DNA from 2 places in the Helcobacillus massiliensis genome. Region 2 is predicted to be linked to the other one. Evidence: predicted binding sites of a transcription regulator. Region 2 holds the regulator's gene; the other holds the start of a gene.
What was found. Region 2 encodes LexA, which represses DNA repair genes until DNA is damaged. Its sites were predicted from a motif close to TCGAACANNTGTTCGA; they were not measured.

Region 1: a site for LexA is predicted at 3,197-3,212, ahead of R3I40_RS04885 (DnaE2-dependent mutagenesis accessory factor ImuA'). Genes of this name have one in related genera too.

Annotation. Positions count from the first base shown of each region.
Region 1 covers NZ_CP136959.1:1,060,134-1,070,733, forward strand. The annotation lists gene R3I40_RS04875 (error-prone DNA polymerase) at 1-730, opposite strand, end outside; gene R3I40_RS04880 (DNA polymerase Y family protein) at 723-2,399, opposite strand; gene R3I40_RS04885 (DnaE2-dependent mutagenesis accessory factor ImuA') at 2,399-3,133, opposite strand; gene R3I40_RS04890 (acyltransferase family protein) at 3,682-4,596, opposite strand; gene R3I40_RS04895 (hypothetical protein) at 4,991-5,164, opposite strand; gene R3I40_RS04900 (type II secretion system F family protein) at 5,222-5,503, opposite strand; gene R3I40_RS04905 (TrmH family RNA methyltransferase) at 5,586-6,347, opposite strand; gene R3I40_RS04910 (ABC transporter ATP-binding protein) at 6,398-7,189, opposite strand; gene R3I40_RS04915 (RNB domain-containing ribonuclease) at 7,254-8,738, shown strand; gene R3I40_RS04920 (Rv1486c family protein) at 8,735-9,442, shown strand; gene serB (phosphoserine phosphatase SerB) at 9,489-10,145, shown strand; gene R3I40_RS04930 (SixA phosphatase family protein) at 10,173-10,600, opposite strand, start outside.
Region 2 covers NZ_CP136959.1:351,104-361,703, reverse strand. The annotation lists gene R3I40_RS01750 (HelD family protein) at 1-1,552, shown strand, start outside; gene R3I40_RS01745 (OPT family oligopeptide transporter) at 1,772-3,805, shown strand; gene nrdR (transcriptional regulator NrdR) at 4,032-4,484, opposite strand; gene yneA (cell division suppressor protein YneA) at 4,612-4,959, opposite strand; gene lexA (transcriptional repressor LexA) at 5,139-5,813, shown strand; gene R3I40_RS01725 (ATP-dependent DNA helicase) at 5,928-7,955, opposite strand; gene hflX (GTPase HflX) at 7,986-9,419, opposite strand; gene R3I40_RS01715 (class I SAM-dependent methyltransferase) at 9,651-10,292, shown strand; gene dapF (diaminopimelate epimerase) at 10,276-10,600, opposite strand, start outside.

The DNA.
Region 1 (10,600 bases), 710 kb from region 2:
TGTGCTCCAGCGGAAGCTCCACCACCACCGCATCCGTCCCGTACTGGTCGACGAGGCGTTCGATCTGCTCCGCGGCGGCCAGTGCCGCCTGCTCGATATCGCCCGTGGCCAGGTGCGGCAGCACGGCTTGCTGAACGGCGCCTTTGCGGCAGCCGGTGAGGATCAGCCAGTGCCCGCCCCGGGCCGCGTCCTGCAGTTCGGTGCGGTTGTAGCGGGGTTCGCCTTTGTCGGCGCCGTCGAGGTGGGCGCGGGCCATCGCAGCGGACAGCCGACGGTACCCGTCCTGACTGCGGGCCAGCACCAGCAGGTGTTCGCCCTGCGGGTCGTGGCTGCCGGTGCGGGGCGCCGACGCGGCGCTCGGCGGGGAGCCGGCGACGGGCAGGGTGAGCTCTGCGCCGTACACGGTGCGCAGGTTGTGCTCGCGGGCGGCCTGCGCGAACCGGATCGCCCCGTAGAACCCGTTGTGGTCGGTGAGGGCGAGCGCATCCAGTCCGAGCCGGTGCGCTTCGGCGACGAGGTCTTCGGGGCTGGAAGCGCCGTCGAGGAAGCTGAAGTGACTGTGGGCGTGCAGTTCCGCGTACGGAACGGCCCGCTCCGGCTCGTAGGTGGGAGTGCTGTCCTGCTCACCGGTGTGCTCGATGTGGATCTGGGGCCCGACCGGCACCGACCGGTCCGACAGCACCGCTTCGAGGTCCCGCCAGCTGGGCGGCCCGAGGAACCATCTAGTCATACAGCGCCTCGATCCGCCAGGTGCCGCGTTCGCTCAGCAGCACGAGCGCGAGACCGCTCTCCAGCAGCACCTGCATCCGTGCACCGCGGTGAGCACTGGCAGCGTCCGCGCTGCGCCACCATCCCTGGTCGAGGATCTCGGGGGCGCTGAAGCCGGTGAGGCCGACGGGGGCCGTCCCCGCCAGGTGCGGAGGCAGGCCCTGCTCGCTGGTGAGGTGGGTGGGGTCGGCGCTGAGGACACCGCGGGCGGTGACGACGACGTCGGCCCCGTCAGCGTCGGTCAGCTGCACGGGGATGGTCTCAGCGAACACGGTGGCGGGCAAGGGGGCGGCGGGCCTGCCGGGCCAGGGACCCGTCGGCACCGCGGGTGCTTCGCTCTTCCACGGGATGGTGGCGCTGAGGTCCCGCAGGAGCCGGCCCGTCGCGTTCGGCGCGGGGATCAGCACCGCCTGCTCCCCCGCGATCGACTGGGCGCGAGTGAACGCGCGGTGCGCCCGCAGCGCCTTCTGCCCGGTCTGTCCCCACAGGGCGGGGGCGTGCGTCCCGGCGGGCACCACCTGTTCGGGCAGCAGCTGCAGGTGGGTGAGGGCGCCGGTGCGGATGTCGGTGCGCAGTCGGGCGGTCTGGATCCAGCCGTCGCACTGCCAGCGGACCCGGTCCACGATGTCGGCGGTGGTGAGGGCGCCGTCGTGCCGCCAGGTGCGGGCGGTCTCATGCCCGCCGTCGGCGCGGGCGATGACGGTCAGGCGCGTGCACACCGCCCCGTGCCGGCGCAGCTGCTCCTGCAGCTCCTCCGCCATGGGCTTGGCCACGAACGCCGCCTGGTCCACTCGTTCCAGCGGCGGGTCCAGCACTCTGTCCACCTGGATCGGCTGGTCGAGCCGAATGTGCACAGGCGCTGTCGGTTCCTGCCCGTTGGCCAGCAGGTGCAGCAGTGCCACGGCAGGACCGAACCGGTCGGTGACCGAGCGCACCGGCAGGGCGGCGAAGTCGCCGAGGGTGTGCATGCCGAGGCGCTGCAGCAGGTCAACCGTCTCCGGGAGGGACACATCGGTGGTGAGGAAGCGGGAGCTGTGCCCGATCGGCGCCTCCAGCAGCGTCGCGATGGGGTGCGGCGCGAGGTAACGGGCGGCTTCACCGGGGCGCACGATCCGGCCGGTGCGGGCGGCGAGGATCGCCGCGAGTGGTCCATCGGCGATGCCGACGGTGCATTCGAACCCGGTGAGGTCCGCAACCGTGTTGATCAGCGCTTCGGCGAGCTCCTCTTCACTCCCGGCGTGCCGGGCGGGTCCCCGTGCCGGCATCAGCAGCGCCCCGGGTCGCAGCGCCTCGACCCCGGCGGCGACGGTGTCCACAGCAGCCGCCACGGTTTCGAACAGGGCCGCTTCGGCATCCTCGCTGCGGTCCACGAGAACGAGGTTCGGGCAGGTGGCCTGCGCGGACCGCTTCTTCATCCCCGCATGGACCCCGAGAGCGCGGGCGCTCGCGGACGCGGTGAGGACCCGATGGTGGTCCATCACCGCCAGGAGAGCTGCTGCGCGGTCTGTCTGCAGGGTGTGGTCCCGCTGCGCTTCGAGGGCAGTGAGCAGCGGCCAGTCGGGCACCTGGACGCAGACGGTGCGGGTCGCGGTCGTGGGGGTGGCCACGGTGCTGGAAGCGGGTGCGGACATCAGGCGGACCGCACGATCGACAGGGCCGGGCGCTTCGACCGCGACGGCGCGGAGGAAGCAGGCGCAGACGCTGCGGTGGTCAGCGGCGATACGACCATGGCGCCGCTGACGCTGGGCAGAGTGATGTCGACACGGCCCGAGGGGAGGCCACGGTTGGTGACGGCAACGGCGACGTCGTGGTGACGAAGCCGCCCGGAGCCGCGGCGCAGGCCGCGCCAGCGCACATGGTCGGCGCTGATCCGCAGGTCGGCACGGCCGGGCGGGTCCGCCGCGAGCAGCAGAGTGTCCTGTGCGCGGGCGCGGGAGATCGCGGCGCGCCACAGCTGGTCGGAGACGGCGCTGCCGATGACGACGACGTCGACCCCGTCGATCATGGCGGAGACGAGCTGGGAGATGCTGGCACCCGGGTCGGGCAGCAGGGCGAGACGGGCGGGATCCACACCGAGGTCGGCGACAGCGCCGAGGCCGAGGTGCGGCATGCCGATGACGGCGCACCAGGACTCCTCCCCCATGGCGGCGCCGGCGAGGGCGAGCAGGAGCGATGTGCTGCCGGTGACGGCGACGCTGCTGCCGGGCCGCAGGCCGGCGAGCACTGAGGCCAGGGCACTGGGGACGGGCAGGGAACCGGTCTCCACGGGCCGACGGATGCCGCCGGTGAGACCGCTGACGCGCGCTTCGGCCGTGCTGAGGACGGCCTGCGCGCGGGCAAGCCGGTCATCGAACGCGATGCTCACTGCAGTCCACCCCTTCCCCGGATTAGAACGTGCGTCCAATCTAGTGGGGCAAGGCGTGTTCGATCAACCCTGTGTTCGAATGTGGTGGTGTGGATGCGGAAGAAGGCGCGGGCGCAGATACGGGTGCGTATCCGGTACCACCACGCTCAACTGCTTTCGATCATTGCGGAGCAGGGGGCGCTGGGATGCTTGCTGCTGCGCATTGAGAGCAATGCGGCAACCGCGTTGAGCAGGCCAGCGGAACCGATGACGGACCCCAGCACGACCGAGCGGGTCACGACAAAGCCCCAGGTCGATGTCGCCGAAGCAGACTGCGATCCCGAGGGTTGCGATCGATAGTCCAGCGATGAGGTTCTGCGCGGACCGGAAGCGAGCTTGGGGGGCGTGCGCTGTACCTCATGTTCGCCTCTTTCGAATGGCGTCGAGGTGGACCGGGACTGGACCCACGGGCTCGTCGATGGTCCGGGCCGCTGGCTTCCCTCGACTCCCGCCCCTCCTGACTCGAGGCGCCCCCTGAGCCTCCGGGCCCCGGGGTGGGGGGCGATTCGTCATGCCCGGCCGGCGCGCACGCCCTCACGCTTCGGGACCGGCAACCTGAACAGGAACGACTCCGACAGCCGCGTCAGCGCCAGCGGGACGCCGATCCCGACCACGAGCAGCAGCGGGCCCAGGACCCACCACGTCACGTCTCCGATCAGCAGGTACGCGACACCGATCGCAGGGAAGTGGGCGAGGTAGAAAACGATGGACCGCTCACCGATGAACTGCAGGCCCCGAGACCGGGGCGCACGCGGAGCGATCCACACGGCAGCGAGGATCCCCGCGAGTGAGACGAGGAAGCCGGCGATCGACTCATCCGATCCTTTCATCCAGACGGCCGCCGCAACGGCAGCTACGGCGAGCAGACAGGGGGCCCAGGCGCGGACGCCCTGCCATCGGTCCAGCCACCGCGCGAGGGCCGCGCCGGCAAAGAAGAACGAGCCGAACCAGAGCACTCGAACTACCGCGTTCGTGTCCGGGAACTGCGCCAGGATCACCATGGGGATCGGCCACACCCATGCGGGGATCCAGCGGGTCATCGGTGCGACCAGGTAGCAGGCGAGAAGGACAGCCAGGAACCAGAGGTGCCACGCCCCACCGGCCCAGGCCCAGATAGAGACCAACGTCGCGGGCGACAGCAAGACGATGCAGCTGATCACCATCCACAGCACGTACGGCCAGAGGATCCGCTGAACCTTCCCGGCGTAGAAGTCGCGCAGGGGTTTCGCCACAGACCGTGGGAGAAGCAGGCCCGAGAGTGCGAGCATCACAGGCATCCGGAACGGGAGCAGGAAGTCCATGACGGGCTGCCACGCTGGGGACGCACCGCCGAGGACGGCGGGGACCGTGAGCACGTGGTGGACGATGACGAGGATGATCGCCAGCCCGCGGAGCTCATCCATCCATTCGAGTCGCTTAGCCATGTGCGGATCCTAGCCTGACCTCGCGGTATGTGCGCATCGGTCCCGGGTGGGGGTCTCGGGATGGTCAGTACGCCAAACTGTCGCGGAGTTCGGCCGCGCACTCGTCGGACTCGCAGATCGGGCTCCGCGGGGCGGCAGGGTGGTCGCTGCACATCATGCACCAGCGGGTGCGCGGCGGGAGCCCTAGCAGCGTCCGAATCCAGTTCATGCCCGCATCGCAGCGGCCGGGGTCATACCCGCGTCCACTGCCCACCGATCGTCGGCCCGGACCCGCACGCGCATGTCCGCCAGCCGAGCATCGCCCGCGTCGCCCCGCACGGGCACGGCGTGGGGAGCGGCTCCGCCCAGCCCACACGGATCCGCCGGAGCCACGGGTCGGGGGCCGGGATCGCGGTCATGCCGGCTCCCAGCAGCCGGCGTCCTGCGACTCCTCACCGACTGATGCGAGAGGATCCACCGGCGTGGCCGCGTTCCGCTCGAACCAGGGGATCGGCTTGATTCCGGTCTTCATCTCCTCGACGGCGAGGCGGATACCGTAGGCCCAGTCGCGGTCTGCTTGACTGCTCATGGGCAAGAGCCTGCCGCATCCCTCCAACACTCGAGCATGCGTTCGAGAAAAGGCGGCTCAGGGTTTGAGGCTGATGGCGACGGTGACGCCATCGGTGAACCGGGTGATGGCCTCCAGGGATGTGCGCCGGCCCAGCTGGCGGAGCGCATCCTCCACGTCCGCTCCGGCACGGATATCCGCGACAGTGCGGCCGGGCTCATGCGCCAGGGGGCCGCTCGTGCTTCTACTGCCCCTCTCCATCGCCGCAACAGTGCCTTCACCGGCGCCGACCGCGAGAGCGAGCAGGTCCGCAACCGTCGGGAAGGGGAACAGTCGTGCCCACGACCCCAACCAGCTCACCAGCACCCGCGGGCATGATTCACAGAAATTATGGACAGACCGTGACATCCGGCAGCCAGGCGTCCGACGCCGCGGGGCGGTCTCAGGCCAGTGCGAGCTCCGCCTGCCGCTGCCAGAACACAACAGCGCTCGCCGCCGCGACGTTCAACGAGTCCACTCCCCCGCTCATCGGGATGATGATCGTGCCGTCCACTCGCGACAGGGTGGACCGCTTCAGCCCGTGCCCCTCGGTGCCGAGGATGAACGCGACCTTCTCCCCGGGGCCGAGCTCGGCGTCCTGCAGCGGCACCGACCCCTCTTCCAGCGCCAGCGCGTAACTGGTGAACCCGTGCTCGCGCAGCACATCCAGGCCATGCGGCCACGCTTCCAGGCGGGTCCACGGCACCTGGAACACCGTCCCCATGGAGACCCGAATGGACCGCCGGTACAGCGGGTCCGCGCTCGACGGCGTCACCAGCACCGCATCCACTCCGAGTGCCGCCGCGGAGCGGAACATCGCGCCCAGGTTCGTGTGGTCCACGATGTCCTCGAACACCGCCACAGTGCGTGCACCTGCGAGGACCTCCGCCACCGTCGGCAGCTCGGGGCGGTGCATCGCCGCCAGTGCCCCGCGGTGCACATGGAAACCGGTGGTCTGCTCGAGCACGTCCTCGCTGGCCACGAACACGGGGACCGATGGATCCTTCTCGAACAGCGGCGCGAACTTCTCCAGCCACTTCTCACTCATCATGAACGACCGCGGGCGGCACCCCGACCGCAGCGCCCGGTCGATGACGTTGAAGCTCTCCGCCATGAACAGACCGCGCTCCGTCTCCAGAGCACGGCGCAGGTTCACGTCCGTCATCGAGTGGTAGTCCCGCAGGCGCTCATCCTGCGGGTCCTCGAAGCGGATGATCACGAGAGGGTGAGGGCCCGCGCAGTGAAGCGCTCCCCCTTCTTCTCCGCCACCAGGGGCAGGCCGAACGTCTTCGTCAGGTTCTGGGAGGTCAGCACGTCGCTGATCGCGCCGGCCTTCACGATCTCGCCGCCGCGCAGCAGGACAGCGTGCGTGCAGCCCGGCGGGATCTCCTCCACGTGGTGCGTCACCAGCACGGTCACCGGGGTGGCGGGATCCTTCGCGAGGATGCCGAGGGCGCGCACGAGGTGCTCACGGCCGCCCAGATCGAGGCCGGACGCGGGCTCATCCAGCAGCAGCAGCTCCGGGTCCGTCATCAGAGCGCGCGCCGAGAGCACGCGCTTCTTCTCCCCGGTGGACAGCGTGCCGAAGCGCCGATCGGCGAGCTTCCCAGCGCCGAACACGGTCAGGAGGCAGCGCGCGCGCTCCACATCGGAGTCCTCATACTCTTCGCGCCAGCGGCCCACCACCGAGTACCCGGCGGTGACCACAACGTCCAGCACACGCTCACCGGCGGGAACGGAGTCGGCGAGGGCCTGGCTGGCGAGGCCGATCATGGGGCGCAGCTCGAACACGTCGGTGCGGCCCACGCGCTCATCGAACAGGTCCACGGTGCCGGAGCTGGGGTGCATGCGCGCCGCCAGCAGGGAGATCAGGGTGGACTTCCCAGCGCCATTGGGGCCGAGCACCACCCAGCGCTCCCCCTCGCTGATCGTGAGGGAGACGTCCTTCAGCAGGTGCTTCTCACCTCGGCGAACACTGACGCTGTTCAGCTGCGCAACAGGAACCATGCCACCAACCCTACCGCCCGCTCCCCCCACCCTGGAGGCAGGGCGCGCCCGTACACTGGCGCGCATGACGAACCGAACGGTGAGACTGTCCGCCCACGGCGTCGCGGCCGATGAGATCCGCGCCGCCATCGATGTCCTGGTCGCCGCCAACGAGGTTCCGGTGGAGTTCCCGCCCGCCGTCCTGGAGGCCGCTGAACGCGCCGCCGGCTCCTGGCAGAACGGCGAGGTGGAACGCGAGGACCTGCGGGACATCCCGTTCGTCACCCTCGACCCCGCCTCCTCCACCGACCTCGACCAGGCGCTGCACATCGACCCCGATGGGGACGGCTTCCGCGTCCGCTACGCCATTGCGGATGTGCCCGCCTTCGTGCACCTCGGGGACGTGATCGATCAGGAGGCGCGTCGGCGCGGCGCCACCGTGTACCTCCCGGGCCGACGGGTTCCGCTGCACCCCGAGGTGCTGAGCGAAGGAGCGGCATCCCTGCTGCCGGACCAGGACGCTCCCGCATTCGTGTGGGACATGCGCCTGGACGCGGCCGGCGCCGTCACCGCCTGCAGCCTCACCCGTGCCGTGGTCCGCAGCCGCGAGAAGCTCGCCTACGACGCTGTCCAGCACGACCTCGACGCCGGCCAGGGCCACCCCATGATGCTACTCCTGCAGCAGGTCGGCGACCTCCGCATCGAACAGGAGAAGCTGCGCGAGGGCGCCTCGCTGAACACGCCGGAGCAGGAGGTGGAGGAGAACGAGGACGGCAGCGTCCGCCTCGCCTGGCGCACCCCGCAGCCGATCGAGGACTCCAACGCGCAGATCTCCCTCATGACGGGCATGGCCGCAGCGCAGATGATGATCGATGCCGGTGTCGGCATCCTGCGCACCATGCCCGCCCCCACCGATGAGGCCCGCACCCGTTTCCGTCTGCAGGCGGAGGCCCTCGGCATCACCTGGGCCGACGGTCAGCCGTACGGGCAGTTCCTCCGCACCCTCGATTGGCGCAATCCCCAGCATCTCGCGCTGCTCAACCACGCAGGGGTGCTGTTCCGCGGTGCCGGATACCTGCCGCTCGGGGCCCCGCCGGCCGACGACGACGCGGACGAGGCGCCCAGCCTGGAGCAGGCCGCGATCGGCGCCCCGTACGCCCACGTCACCGCGCCGCTGCGCCGCCTCGTGGACCGCTTCGGACTCCTCGTCTGCTGGATGATCAGCACCGACCGCGCCATCCCCGCTGAGCTGCGCGCCGCCCTCGGCGAACTGCCGGAGATCATGAAGTCCACCGGTTCCGTCGCCGGGAAGCTGGAGCGCGAAGCGGTGGATCTCGTGGAGGTGCTGAGCCTGAAGCCGTTCGTGGGCCAGGAGTTCACCGGCACCGTCATCAAACGCTCCGATGGGGAGAAGCCGCGCGTGGAGGTGCAGCTCGTGGAACCACCCGTCACCACGTGGGTGGCCGCCGACGCCGACCTCGGCACGCACGTTCGACTCCGCCTGGAACGGATCGCTGAACCGGAGAAGGACGGCGCGATCCCCACCGCCGAGTTCAGCCTCCTGACGTGACGGCGATCCCTGTGCCGCGCCTGGCGGTGCTGTCCTCCTGGGCGCACGGTCTGCTGCGCGGCCGCCTCTGCGCCGACGGGCTCCTCGACCAGCTCGACGGCCCCGAGTTCTTCTTCGCTCCCCCGTTCGACCCGGCGGCGTGGCTGCTGGACCTGCAGCTGATGCACCGCCCCATCGTGAACCTCGTGCTGCCGCAGCCCGGGCGGATCGCCGGCCTCATCGGCCCGCCCCCGGCGATCGCGGCGGCGCTGGGCACGGGGCAGGCGCTCGTGGTCGCCGACGGGCCCCTCGCCCACCACACCCTCACGGTCCACCGCCAGGATCCGCACCACCGCACCCTCGTGGTGGATCGGCACAACGCCCCACCGAACCGGCCCGTCACGCCGCAGCGGACCGACGGGGCCCGGGAGCACCTGTTCCGCTGCCTGCAGGACGCGGCTGACCGCGCGCAGCGCCTGGACATCGTGCTGGAGGAACCCGTCGGCCCCGCGGAGCTGCCCGACGACTGGTTCCTGATGGAGCCCCACCCCGGGATCGACGCGGGGCATGTGGAAACCGCGCGGATCGCGGGCCGCGCCGCGGTGCAGTGCGAGCGGCTCCTGGAGGACCCGGACCTCGATACGGCGCGACGGGAGTTGGTGCGGGATCTGCATGATGCTGCCCGCAGCGCCCTCAGCGCGGTCCTCTCCTCCTCACCAGTGTGAGCGCGGCTAGACTGCGCAGACGAGAGCCCCGTCGAAAGGACATGCTGTGGTTGACACCGCCTACCGCGGACTGCTGATCTCCGACGTCGACTCCACCTTCCTCACGCAGGAGGTGATCGAACTGGTCGCCGACTACGCCGGCGTGCGCAACGACGTCGAAGAGGTGACGCTGCGGGCGATGCGCGGCGAACTGGACTTCGCCGAGTCTCTGCGCCACCGCGTCGCCGCCCTCAAGGGCCTGCCCGCCACCGTCATCGACGAGGTGCGCGAGCAGCTCGTGCCGACCCCTGGCGCGGTCGAACTCGCCTCCGAGGCGATCGAGCGCGGCTGGCTGGTGGCGCTGGTGTCCGGCGGCTTCGAGGAGATCATCACTCCGCTCGCGGAGCAGGTCGGCATCCAGTCGGTGCTGGCGAATCGCTTCGAGGTGGCCGACGGGCACCTCACCGGCAGGGTCGACGGCCCGATCGTGGACCGCGAAGCGAAGGCGATGCAGGCGCGGTTCCTGTCCGCCGCGCACGGTGTGCCGCGCGAGCGCATCATCGCCCTCGGCGACGGCGCCAACGACATCGACCTCATGGCGGAGGCCGGCCTCGCGGTGGGGTTCCACCCGAAGCCGGCCCTGCGGGAGGTTGTGGACCTCGTGATCGACGGCCCGTCCCTCGACCCGGTGCGTGAGCACCTGGCCCGACTCGACGGGTTCTGAGCGACGGCCCGGCCGTTCGCTGGGCCGTCAGCCGCGCAGCAGCGCGTGCAGGCTCAGCGAATCCTCACCGAGCTCAGCCCACGAGCCGAGGCGGCCGCTGAAGACGCTGACGGACCCCGTCGGCATCCCCAGCCGCACCTGTGCGGTCGCACCCGAATCGGACGACTCCTCATCGGCGAGGTGGGAGGCGAGCGAGGACATGACCGGCTCGTGGCCTATCACCAGCACCACCGATTCGTCGGCGGGCAGGCGGTGGAGCTCCTCGAGCACCTCAGCAGGTCCGGTGGCGTAGAACTCGTCGTGGACGCTGACGTCCCCGTCGAAGTCCGGAAGACCGGGGCGCAGCGCATCCCACGTGTCGCGAGTGCGCTGCGCGGAGGAGACGAGGACTCGGGTCGGGCAGATGCCCTGCGAACGGAGGTAGTCGCCGACGGCGCGGGCCTGAGTGACGCCCT
Region 2 (10,600 bases):
CATCGAACGCGTGCTGCCGAGCCTCGGCGAATCCGGCGCCGTCATGGCGACCCCGGGCGAACTGTTCCCCGGCGTCACCGCCACCGAGACGGACCAGGCGCGCATCGCAGAGATCAAGGGCCGCCCGGTGATGGCGAACCTGCTGAAGCGCGCCCTGCGCCACCGCCAGCTCGTGCCCGCCGCCGACATCCACCTGCGGATCGACGGCGTTCCCCTGACGATCACACCGGCGGACATCAAAGCCGCCCGCTCCGAGGCCCGCTCCTCCGGCCGCCCGCACAACCGCGCCCGCACCACGTTCGTGCGCGCCGCGCTGGATCGCCTGGTGGACAGATACGCCGACGAGATCCGCCGACAGGGCCGCACCATCACCGAGGAGGACCACCCGGACCTCATCAACGATCTGCGCACCGACGACGGGGTGAAGGTCGCCCTCAACCGCGCCTGGCTGCCGTACACGCCCGAATCGTTCCTCCGCTCCTTCTTCGCCTCCGAGCAGCGGGTGCGCCGCGCTGCGCACGGCCTCATGCCGATGAAGGACGCCGCCGCCCTCGTGCGGTCCAAGGACTCCGCGTGGACCATCGACGATGTGCCCCTGCTGGATGAGATCGCCGAACTGCTCGGGGAGGACGACGCCGCGGCTCGTCAGGAGGAGAAGCGGCAGAAGGCCGCGCAGCAGGACCAGATCGGCTATGCCGAGAAGGTGCTGGAGATGATGGACTCCGACGGCATGATCAGCGCGCAGGACCTCGCCGCGCAGGTGTCGCACATGCATACCCGCCGCACCGTGGCGGAGCGCGCCGCCGGTGACCGCACCTGGACGTACGGCCATGTGGTGGTCGATGAGGCGCAGGAGCTGTCGGCGATGATGTGGCGTCTGCTCATGCGCCGCAACCCCACGAAGTCGTTCACGGTGGTGGGCGACGTCGCACAGACGTCCTCCCCTGCCGGCACCACGTCCTGGACCGCCGTGCTCGAGCCGTTCGTGGAGGACCGCGCCCAGATCGAAGAGCTCACCGTCAACTACCGCACCCCCGCCCGCATCATGGCGGCGGCGAACCGCGTGGCGCGCGCCCACGACCTCCTCGCCACCGAGGTGCAGTCCGTCCGCGAGGGCGAGCACAACATGCACCTCGCCCTCCTGCCCGGTCAGGCGGGCAGCGTGGGCGAGGGGGCCCCGTCCGCTGAGCAGATGGACGCGATCGCCGCCGAGGTCCGACGGGTGCGCGCCCTGATCGGCGACGGCCGGCTCGCCGTGGTCGCACCCGACGCGGCTGTTGCACCCCTGGTCGAAGCGCTCGGCGCGCAGTTCGATCCGGGAGAGGTCGGCGCCGGATCCGCCGGCATCGACTCCCCCGTCTCCGTGATGAACGCCCGCGACTCCAAGGGCCTGGAGTTCGACGCCGTGGTCCTCACCGACCCCGCCACCATCTGCGAGGCGCACGCCCGCGGCGCGAACGACGTGTTCGTGGCGATGACGCGCCCCACCCAGGTGCTGTCGGTGCTGCACCACGGAAACCTGCCCGACGGGTTCGAGGACCCGTCGGCATGAGGCCCCCGCGGCACACCCCGCACCCGGTCGACCAGCGCTCCCCTCTCCCGCGGCAGCGCTGACCTCCGCGGACCCTCGGTGTGTTGCCGATCAGCGGCCGGTCGGGCGTAGCATGATCTGCGTCGTCCGCACGGACGATGGGCGCACTCGCGCTCCCTGACCCCCAGCGGCCGCCGCCCGATCGCTCATCCTGACGCGGCGGCCCCGACAAGGAGAGGTATGTCCTCCACCCCAACAACGGCCGCTTCCGGGCGCCGACAGGCCAGCGTGCGCGAGCTGACGCTGCGAGGCGTCGTCCTCGGCGGTCTCATCACGCTGATCTTCACCGCCGCCAACGTCTACCTCGGTCTCAAGGTCGGCCTGACGTTCGCCACTTCGATCCCCGCTGCCGTGATCTCCATGGCGGTGCTGCGCTTCTTCAGCCACACCATCCAGGAGAACAACATCGTCCAGACGATCGCCTCAGCAGCCGGCACGCTGTCCGCGATCATCTTCGTGCTGCCCGGCCTGGTCATCGTCGGCTGGTGGGCGGGCTTCCCGTACTGGACCACCGCACTGGTGTGCGCCGTCGGCGGCATCCTCGGCGTCACCTACTCCATCCCGCTGCGCCGCACCCTCGTCACCGGCAGCGACCTGCCGTACCCCGAGGGTGTGGCCGCCGCTGAGGTGCTGAAGGTCGGCGACAGCGCCGGCTCCTCCGAGGAGAACAAGCGCGGACTGCACGTCATCATCGCCGGCGCCCTCGGCGCCGCCGCCTTCTCCCTGTTCGCCAACCTCAAGGTCCTCGCCAGCTCCGTGGGCACCGCCCTGCGCCTCGGCTCCGGCGGCACCATGGTGGGCGGCAGCCTCTCCCTCGCCCTCATCGGCGTGGGCCACCTGGTCGGTATCACGGTCGGCATCGCCATGATCATCGGCATGATCATCTCCTACGGCATCCTCCTGCCGACCCTCACCCAGGGGCAGATTCCGGCCGACGCCGACCTGATGGAGACCGTCGGCGGCATCTTCGGCAGCGACGTCCGCTTCATCGGCGCCGGCACCATCGCCGTGGCCGCTGTGTGGACCCTGCTGAAGCTGATCGTCCCCATCGTCCGCGGCATCTCCGAGGCGCTCGCCTCCAACCGTCGCCGCCGCGGTGGCGGCGAGGTCGACATCACCGAACGCGACATTCCGATGTCGCTGGTCCTGGGCATCACCCTGCTGTCCATGATCCCGATCGGCCTGCTGCTGTGGTCCTTCCTCAAGGACACCGCGATCTCCCACCACACCGGCAGCCTGATCGCCGTCGCCGTGGTCTTCACCCTGCTGATCGGCCTCGTCGTCGCCTCCGTGTGCGGCTACATGGCCGGCCTCATCGGCGCCTCCAACTCGCCGATCTCCGGCGTGGGCATCCTGGTGGCGATCGCCGCAGCCCTCGTGGTGAAGCTGGTGCACGGCACCTCCGGTGCTGACACCGCGTCCCTGGTCGCCTTCACCCTGTTCACCGCGGCGATCGTGTTCGGCATCGGCACGATCTCCAACGACAACCTTCAGGACCTCAAGACCGGCCAGCTCGTGGGCGCGACCCCGTGGAAGCAGCAGGTCGCTCTGATCATCGGCGTCATCTTCGGCTCGATCATCATCCCGCCGGTGCTGCAGCTGATGCACACCGCCTTCGGCTTCGCCGGTGACCCGAACGCGGGCCCGGACGCCCTGGCGGCACCGCAGGCGTCGCTGATCTCCTCCCTGGTGAAGGGCGTGCTCGGCGGCGACCTCAACTGGGGCCTCATCGGCATCGGCGCCCTCATCGGCGCCGTGGTGATCGTCATCGACGAGGCACTCCGGGCCGCGTCGAAGGGTAAGAAGCGCGCCCTGGCCCTGCCGCCGCTCGCAGTCGGCATGGGCATGTACCTGCCGATGGAGCTGACCCTGATCATCCCGATCGGCGCCCTCATCGGCCTGGTCTACAACCGTTGGGCCTCCACGTCGAAGCGCCCGGAGGTCATGAAGCGCCTCGGCATTCTGCTGGCCACCGGTCTCATCGTGGGCGAGTCGCTCTTCGGTGTCGTGTTCGCCGGTGTGGTGGCGGCCTCCGGTGAAGCGGAACCGCTCGCGATCGTGGGTGAGGGCTTCCAGTCCGTCGCCATGATCCTCGGCGTCCTCGCATTCGCCGGCATCATCGCGGTGCTGTACCGCTGGGTGATGGGTCTGCAGAAGACCCTGCCGGCAGCCGACGAGACCGCTGAGCCCACCGGTCGCCGCGCCGCACGCTGATGTGCTGCTGAAGGCCAGCTGACGCGCCGACGGCGCTGATGCGCACGCGCCCTCCGCTTCCCGTTTCGGGAGGTGGGGGGCGCTTCTCGTTGGGGACCGCGATCGCCGCGCTTCGGGCATGAAGAAACCGGCGAGTCTGGCTTCCCCTCCAGACTCGCCGGTCAGCATTCATTATACACACTCTGCGGCGCGAGGTGTAATCGAGTGCGCATATCCGCTGCGCGGCTCAGGCGTCGGACTGCTCCCGCAGCTCGGCGATCGCCTTCTCGAAGTCCTCGAGTGAGTCGAAGTTCCGGTAGACGGACGCGAAGCGCAGGTACGCCACGAGATCCAGGTCCTTCAGCGGCTGCAGGATCGCAAGGCCCACATCGTGCGCCTCGATCTCACTGACTCCAGTGAGGCGAATGCTCTCCTCCACCTTCTGTGCGAGCACCGCGAGCTGATCATCGGTGACGGGCCGGCCCTGGCAGGCCTTGCGGACACCGGAGATGACCTTGGAACGGCTGAAGGGTTCGCCCACACCGGAGCGCTTCACCACGGACAGCGACGCTGATTCGATCGTGGAGAAGCGGCGCGAGCAGCTCGGGCACTGGCGGCGCCGGCGGATGACGGTGCCGTCATCCGCGGTCCGTGAATCGACGACGCGGGAGTCAGTGTGGCGGCAGAAAGGACAATGCACAGCGTCATCCTACTAAACGGCCTGACAGTCCCACCGTCACCCTGGGTGGAGGAACAGCTCCGCCCCGTCACCGGCGGCGATGAGGGGGTTCGCGGGTGACGGGGCGGGCTGGGTCCGGTGGTGCCGGTCAGGACACGGGCAGGTGCAGGCTCTGACCGCGCTGCACGACGCCGTTCTGCAGGTCGTTGAGGTCCTCCACCATGAGGATGTAGTCGCGGACATCGGTGCCCTCCGGGGCGTACTGCGAGGCGATGCCCCACAGGGTGTCCCCCTCGTGCACGGTCACGGTGACGTACTCGGTGGTGGCGGTGGAGCCCGCTTCAGCGGCGGGCGTGAAGGAGGCCATGCCCATCAGGAACGCCAGGCTGAGCGCGACCGAGGCGATCAGCAGGCCGAGGACCACACGACCACGACGGGTGATGCGCAGGCGAACATCTGGTCGAAGAGCGACGGGACGAACGGTGGTGGCAGTCATGATTGGAATCCTTGTTCGATGTGCGAATGACTTGACCCTACGATCACTTGTTCGACGAAGTCAAGACTCTTTCGAACGATCGTTTGAATATGCGGCTTGGGCCACGTACTCTTGAGTCGAGACAGACTCAAACAGAGGGGTGCGACATTTAAAGTCGCCCCATCGCGGAAAGGGCGCTGATGACCGAGACGAACGAGACCACCGACGGCGCTGCTCGCCCCCGTCTGACCGCCCGTCAGCGCCGCATCCTGGACGTCATCGAGGATGCGATCCGCGAGCACGGCTACCCGCCGTCCATGCGCGAGATCGCCTCGAAGGCGGGCCTGGCCTCCCCCTCCTCCGTGCTGCACCAGCTGACCGTCCTGGAGACCAAGGGCTATGTGCGCCGCGACCCGAACCGCCCGCGCGCCCTCGAGCTCGTCCAGGGGGATGATGCTCCCGCTCCGACCAGCGGCGACTTCAACGGCATCCAGCCGGCCGCCACCACGAACGTGCCGCTGGTCGGCCGCATCGCCGCCGGTTCGCCGATCACCGCCGAAGAGCAGATCGAGGACGTGTTCACACTGCCGTCCCAGCTGGTCGGTGACGGCAACCTGTTCCTGCTGAAGGTCGTGGGCGATTCGATGATCGATGCCGCGATCTGCGACGGCGACTGGGTCGTCGTCCGCGCGCAGCGGGTGGCTGAGCAGGGAGAGATCGTCGCCGCGATGATCGACGGCGAAGCCACCGTGAAGTCGCTGCACATGCGGGACGGCCACGTGTGGCTGATGCCGCACAACCCCGCCTACACGCCGATCCTCGGCGACCTCAGCGAAATCCTCGGCAAGGTCGTGGCGGTGCTCCGCTCCGTCTGACCAGCCGCTGGCCCGCCCGGCCCACCCGGTCGTCTCCGTTCCATGCGCCTCCGGTTCGCCGCCGGGGGCGCATGTGCGTCTCCCGGCTGGTTCCGCCCCGAACGGGCGCGGCTCTCAGGACCTGCGCGGCGCCGCGGCGAGGCGCTCCAGCGCTCCCAGCGCCACGGACGCGCGCTGCGTGTACCACAGCGGCGGCATCGCCTGCCGCAGATACGAACCGTACCGCCGGGTCGCGAGCCGTGAATCCAGCACCGCCACCATTCCCCGGTCGCTGCGGGTGCGGATCAGCCGCCCCGCGCCCTGCGCCATCAGCAGTGCCGCGTGCCGCGCAGACACCGCCATGAACCCGTTCTTTCCGGACTCGCTGAGCCGCTCCTGCAGAGCCGCCTTCAGCGGGTCATCCGGCCGCGGGAACGGGATCCGGTCGATCACCACCAGCCGGCACGCATCCCCCGGCACGTCCACGCCCTGCCACAGTGACAGCGTCCCGAACAGGCACATCGACCAGTCCTCACGGAACTGGCGCACCAGGTTCGTCAGCGAGTCCTCGCCCTGCAGCCCCACCGTCAGGCCCGTGTGGGCGCGGACGTAGTCCGCCGCCGTCTCCGCTGCGCGGCGGGAGGAGAACAGTCCCAGGACGCCGCCCTCGCTCGCCTCCGCGAGCTCCACCAGATGCTCCAGCAGCTGCTGGGACAGACCCTCGCGTCCGGGCGGCGGCAGCTGCGATGCGCAGTAGAGGATGCCCTGCTTCGGGTAGTCGAACGGGCTGCCGACGTCGATGCCCGCCCACTGCTCCCGCTCCGCGGACGACGACTCCCGCATGAACCCGCTCATCGGGGCGCCCAGATCCACTCGCGACCGGGGGAACAGGCCGACGGATCCCGCCGCCTGATCGAACCTGCCCGCGAGCGCCAGGGTCGCGGAGGTGAAGACCGTGGTGCGCTGATCGAGGATGGCGCGGCGCATCGCCGAGGCGACGCTCAGCGGCGCCACCTCGATGATGGAGCGTCCCGTCATCTCCGAGTGGGAGATGTAGCGGACATCGTCCTCATCCGGGCTGATGAGGCGGGCGCACACATCCATGATCTCCTGGAGCTTGGTGCGGGCCGCTTTGCGCGCCCCGGCCGTGGAGGCGGCAGTCGAGTCACCGGCGTCCTTGGCATCGGAGTGGGCTTGGCGCGCTTCGATCTCCAGCAGTGTGATGGCGTCGCTGAGGACAGGCGGCATGTCGCCGGTGATGCGTCCGTCGGGCTGCAGGCCGAGGGCGTCCCCGAGGGCGTGGCCGGCGTCGTCGAGGGCGGTGGAGACCACGCCGAGACCTCGCAGGTCCCGAACCGCAGAGCGGACGTGGCCGGCGCTGAGCGTTTCGGTGACGGCGCCGGTGACACGGGCGGCGAGCTCGTGGGCCTCGTCGATGATGACGACGTCGTGCTCGGGGATGATGCCGTGCCCGTCGAACGCGTCGATCGCCAGCAGGGCATGGTTGGTGACGATGATGTCGGATTCCTTCGCGATGGCGCGGTTGCGCTCCGCGAAGCAGGAGTCCTTCATCGGGCACTGCGCGCCGAGGCATTGGGCGCCGGTGACGGACACCTGCCGCCAGGCACGGTCCGAGACGGGGGTGCGCAGGTCGTCGCGGTTGCCGGTGTCGGTGTCCTCCGCCCATTCGCGCAGCCGCTTCACCTGGTCACCGAGGCGTTCGGACGCGGCCGGCTCGCCTGTGACGGACGCTTCGCTGAACAGGGCGCCGGGGTCGAGGTCGTCCGGGTAGCCGCCGGCGATCTTGTGCAGGCACAGGTAGTTGGAGCGGCCCTTCAGCAGGCTGAACGACGGGGTGCGCTCCAGCATCGGGGCGAGCGCGTCCACCAGTCGGGGCAGGTCCTTCTCCACGATCTGGTTCTGCAGCGCGATGGTGGCGGTGGAGATCACCACCGGGGCGTCGTTCTCGACGGCGTAGGCGAGTGCGGGCACGAGGTAGGCGAGGGACTTGCCGGTCCCGGTACCGGCCTGCACCAGCAGGTGCCGCTTGTCCTCCAGGGACTGGGCGATGCCCTCCGCCATGGTGCGCTGACCGGTGCGGACTTCACCGCCGACCGCGTCGACAGCGGCTTCCAGGAGCTGAGGGATCGGTGCGGTGGCCATTGGTCGATCCTACCCGCGCCTGACCGCTCGTCAGCGGACCCGCGCTTCGTCGAGTTCAGCGGCGAGACGGCCGTCCACACGGGCGTGCACGTGGGTGCCGTTCTCCTCGAACTCCTCGCTGATCATCTCGCCCGTGGTGTGGATGCGGGAGACGAGGTCGCCGCGGGTGTACGGCACCACGAGGTCCACCTCTTCGGTGGGCTGCGGGAGGCGCTCCGCGATCATCTCGCGCAGCTCCTCGATGCCCTCACCGGTGATGGCGGACACCGCGACGGAGTCCTGGACCTGGGAGCGCAGCCGCGCCAGGGTCTCAGGGGCGGCGAGGTCCGCCTTGTTGAAGACGACGAGTTCGGGGACGTCGAAGTCCTCGATGTCTGAGAGGACTTCCCGCACCGCCTGGATCTGGCCCTCCGGGTCGGGGTGGCCGGCGTCGACCACATGCAGCAGCAGGTCCGCGTCGGCGACTTCTTCGAGGGTGGAGCGGAACGCTTCGACCAGTTCGTGCGGGAGGTGGCGCACGAAGCCGACGGTGTCCGCGAACGTGAACTCGCGGCCGTCGGGGGTCTGCGCGCGCCGCACCGTCGGGTCGAGGGTGGCGAACAGGGCGTTCTCCACGAGGACCCCGGCGCGGGTGAGGCGGTTGAGCAGCGAGGACTTCCCGGCGTTGGTGTAGCCGGCGATGGCCACCGCGGGCACGTCGCGGCGGTACCGGTCGGCGCGTTTGGCGGCACGACTGGGCGCCATCTCCTTGATCTCCCGGCGCAGCTTCGCCATGCGGGTGCGGATGCGGCGGCGGTCCAGTTCGATCTTCGTCTCACCGGGGCCTCGGGAGCCGATGCCGGCGCCGCCGGCGACTCGGCCACCGGCCTGACGGGACATCGATTCGCCCCAGCCGCGCAGACGCGGCAGCAGGTACTCGAGCTGTGCGAGCTCCACCTGCGCCTTGCCTTCGCGGCTCTTCGCGTGCTGGGCGAAGATGTCGAGGATGAGGACGGTGCGGTCGATGACCTTCACCTTCACGATGTCCTCGAGGGCGCGGCGCTGGGAGGGGCCGAGCTGGCCGTCGGCGATGACGGTGTCGGCACCGACCTCCGCCACGAGGTCCGCGAGTTCGAGCGCCTTTCCCTTGCCGAGGAAGGTGGCGGGGTCCGGGTGGGCGCGGCGCTGCATGACGCCGTCGAGGACGGTGGAGCCGGCGGTTTCGGCGAGGGCGGCGAGTTCCCGCATGGAGTTCTCGGCGTCGGTGACGTTGCCGGTGGTGAACAGGCCCGCGAGGACCACGTTCTCGAGCCGCAGTTCGCGGTATTCGACCTCGGTGACGTCGTCGAGCTCGGTGGAGAGGCCGTCGACGCGGCGCAGGGCGTGGCGGTCGGCGAGGTCGAACTGGTCGCCGTCGGAGTCGCTGCTGGAGTAGGTGACGGCGGAGATGGAGGCGTCACCGCGGGACAGGACGCGGTCCATCATCGAGCTGCCGCGGCCCCGTGCGGTGTCCGCTGCCCCGTCGGCCGCGCCCGCCTGCCCGGTTCCGTCATGCTCCCCGCGGGCGGGGGCGTCGGAGTCGAGGCTGAACTCGGGGTCGGGGGTGAAGGAGGTGGGCAAGTCGGGGGCCTTCTCTCGGTCGGCGGTGGTGGTGATGCTCCAGCATGGCACGCCCGGGGCGCGGGGTCGATCGATTTATGGCCTACACTCCCCCATGTGACACGCGAAGCAGACACTCCCGGCACGCCCGCCCACTACTTCTCGCCCGCCGCGGGTGCGGATCTGCGCACTCGGGAGCTGCGGGTGCCGCTGGCCGGTGAGGAGCGCACCGTCCTCTCGGCCGACGGGATCTTCTCCTCCGACGGTCTGGACAAGGCGACGGCGCTGCTGCTCGCACAGACGGATCAGATGCCGCCGCTGGAGCCGGACAGCACCGTGCTGGACCTCGGCTGCGGCTGGGGACCGATCGCGCTCACGATGGCGCTGCTGCAGCCGCAGGCGCGGGTCCTCGCCGTGGACGTCAACGAGCATGCGCGCGCGGTGTGCGCCCTGAACACCCAGCGCCTGGGCCTGACGAACATCGAGGTCATCGCCCCCGAGGAGTTCCCGGAGGGCGACCGGATCGACGCGATCTGGTCGAACCCGCCGATCCGGATCGGGAAGCAGGCGCTGCACGAACTGCTGCGGCTCTGGCTGGACCGCCTCACCCCGGAGGGGACGGCGTCGATGATCGTCGGCAAGAACCTGGGGGCGGACTCCCTCGCCGCCTGGATCGGCCGGGAATGGCCGGACCGCCGGGTCGAGCGGCTGAACAGCTCGAAGGGGTTCCGCCTGCTGCAGGTCAGTCGGCGCGGCTGAGCACTGCGGGACCGGCGAGGGTCATGTGGCCGTCGCTGTCCCACCCGATGCGCAGCTGGCCGCCGCGCACGTCCACCAGCCACTGCTCACCCCAGCCCTCGCCGAGGGCGTCAGCGGTGGCGGCGACCGCAGCGGTGGCGCCGGTGCCGCAGGACAGGGTCTCCCCCACTCCACGTTCGAACACGCGCATGCGGATGTGGCGGTCGCCGAGGACCTGCACGAATTCGATGTTGGCGCCGTCGGCCGGTTCGGGTGTGAGGTCGGGCCGGTCAGCGAGGTTGAGGCAGTCGTAGTCGACGCCGTCGGGC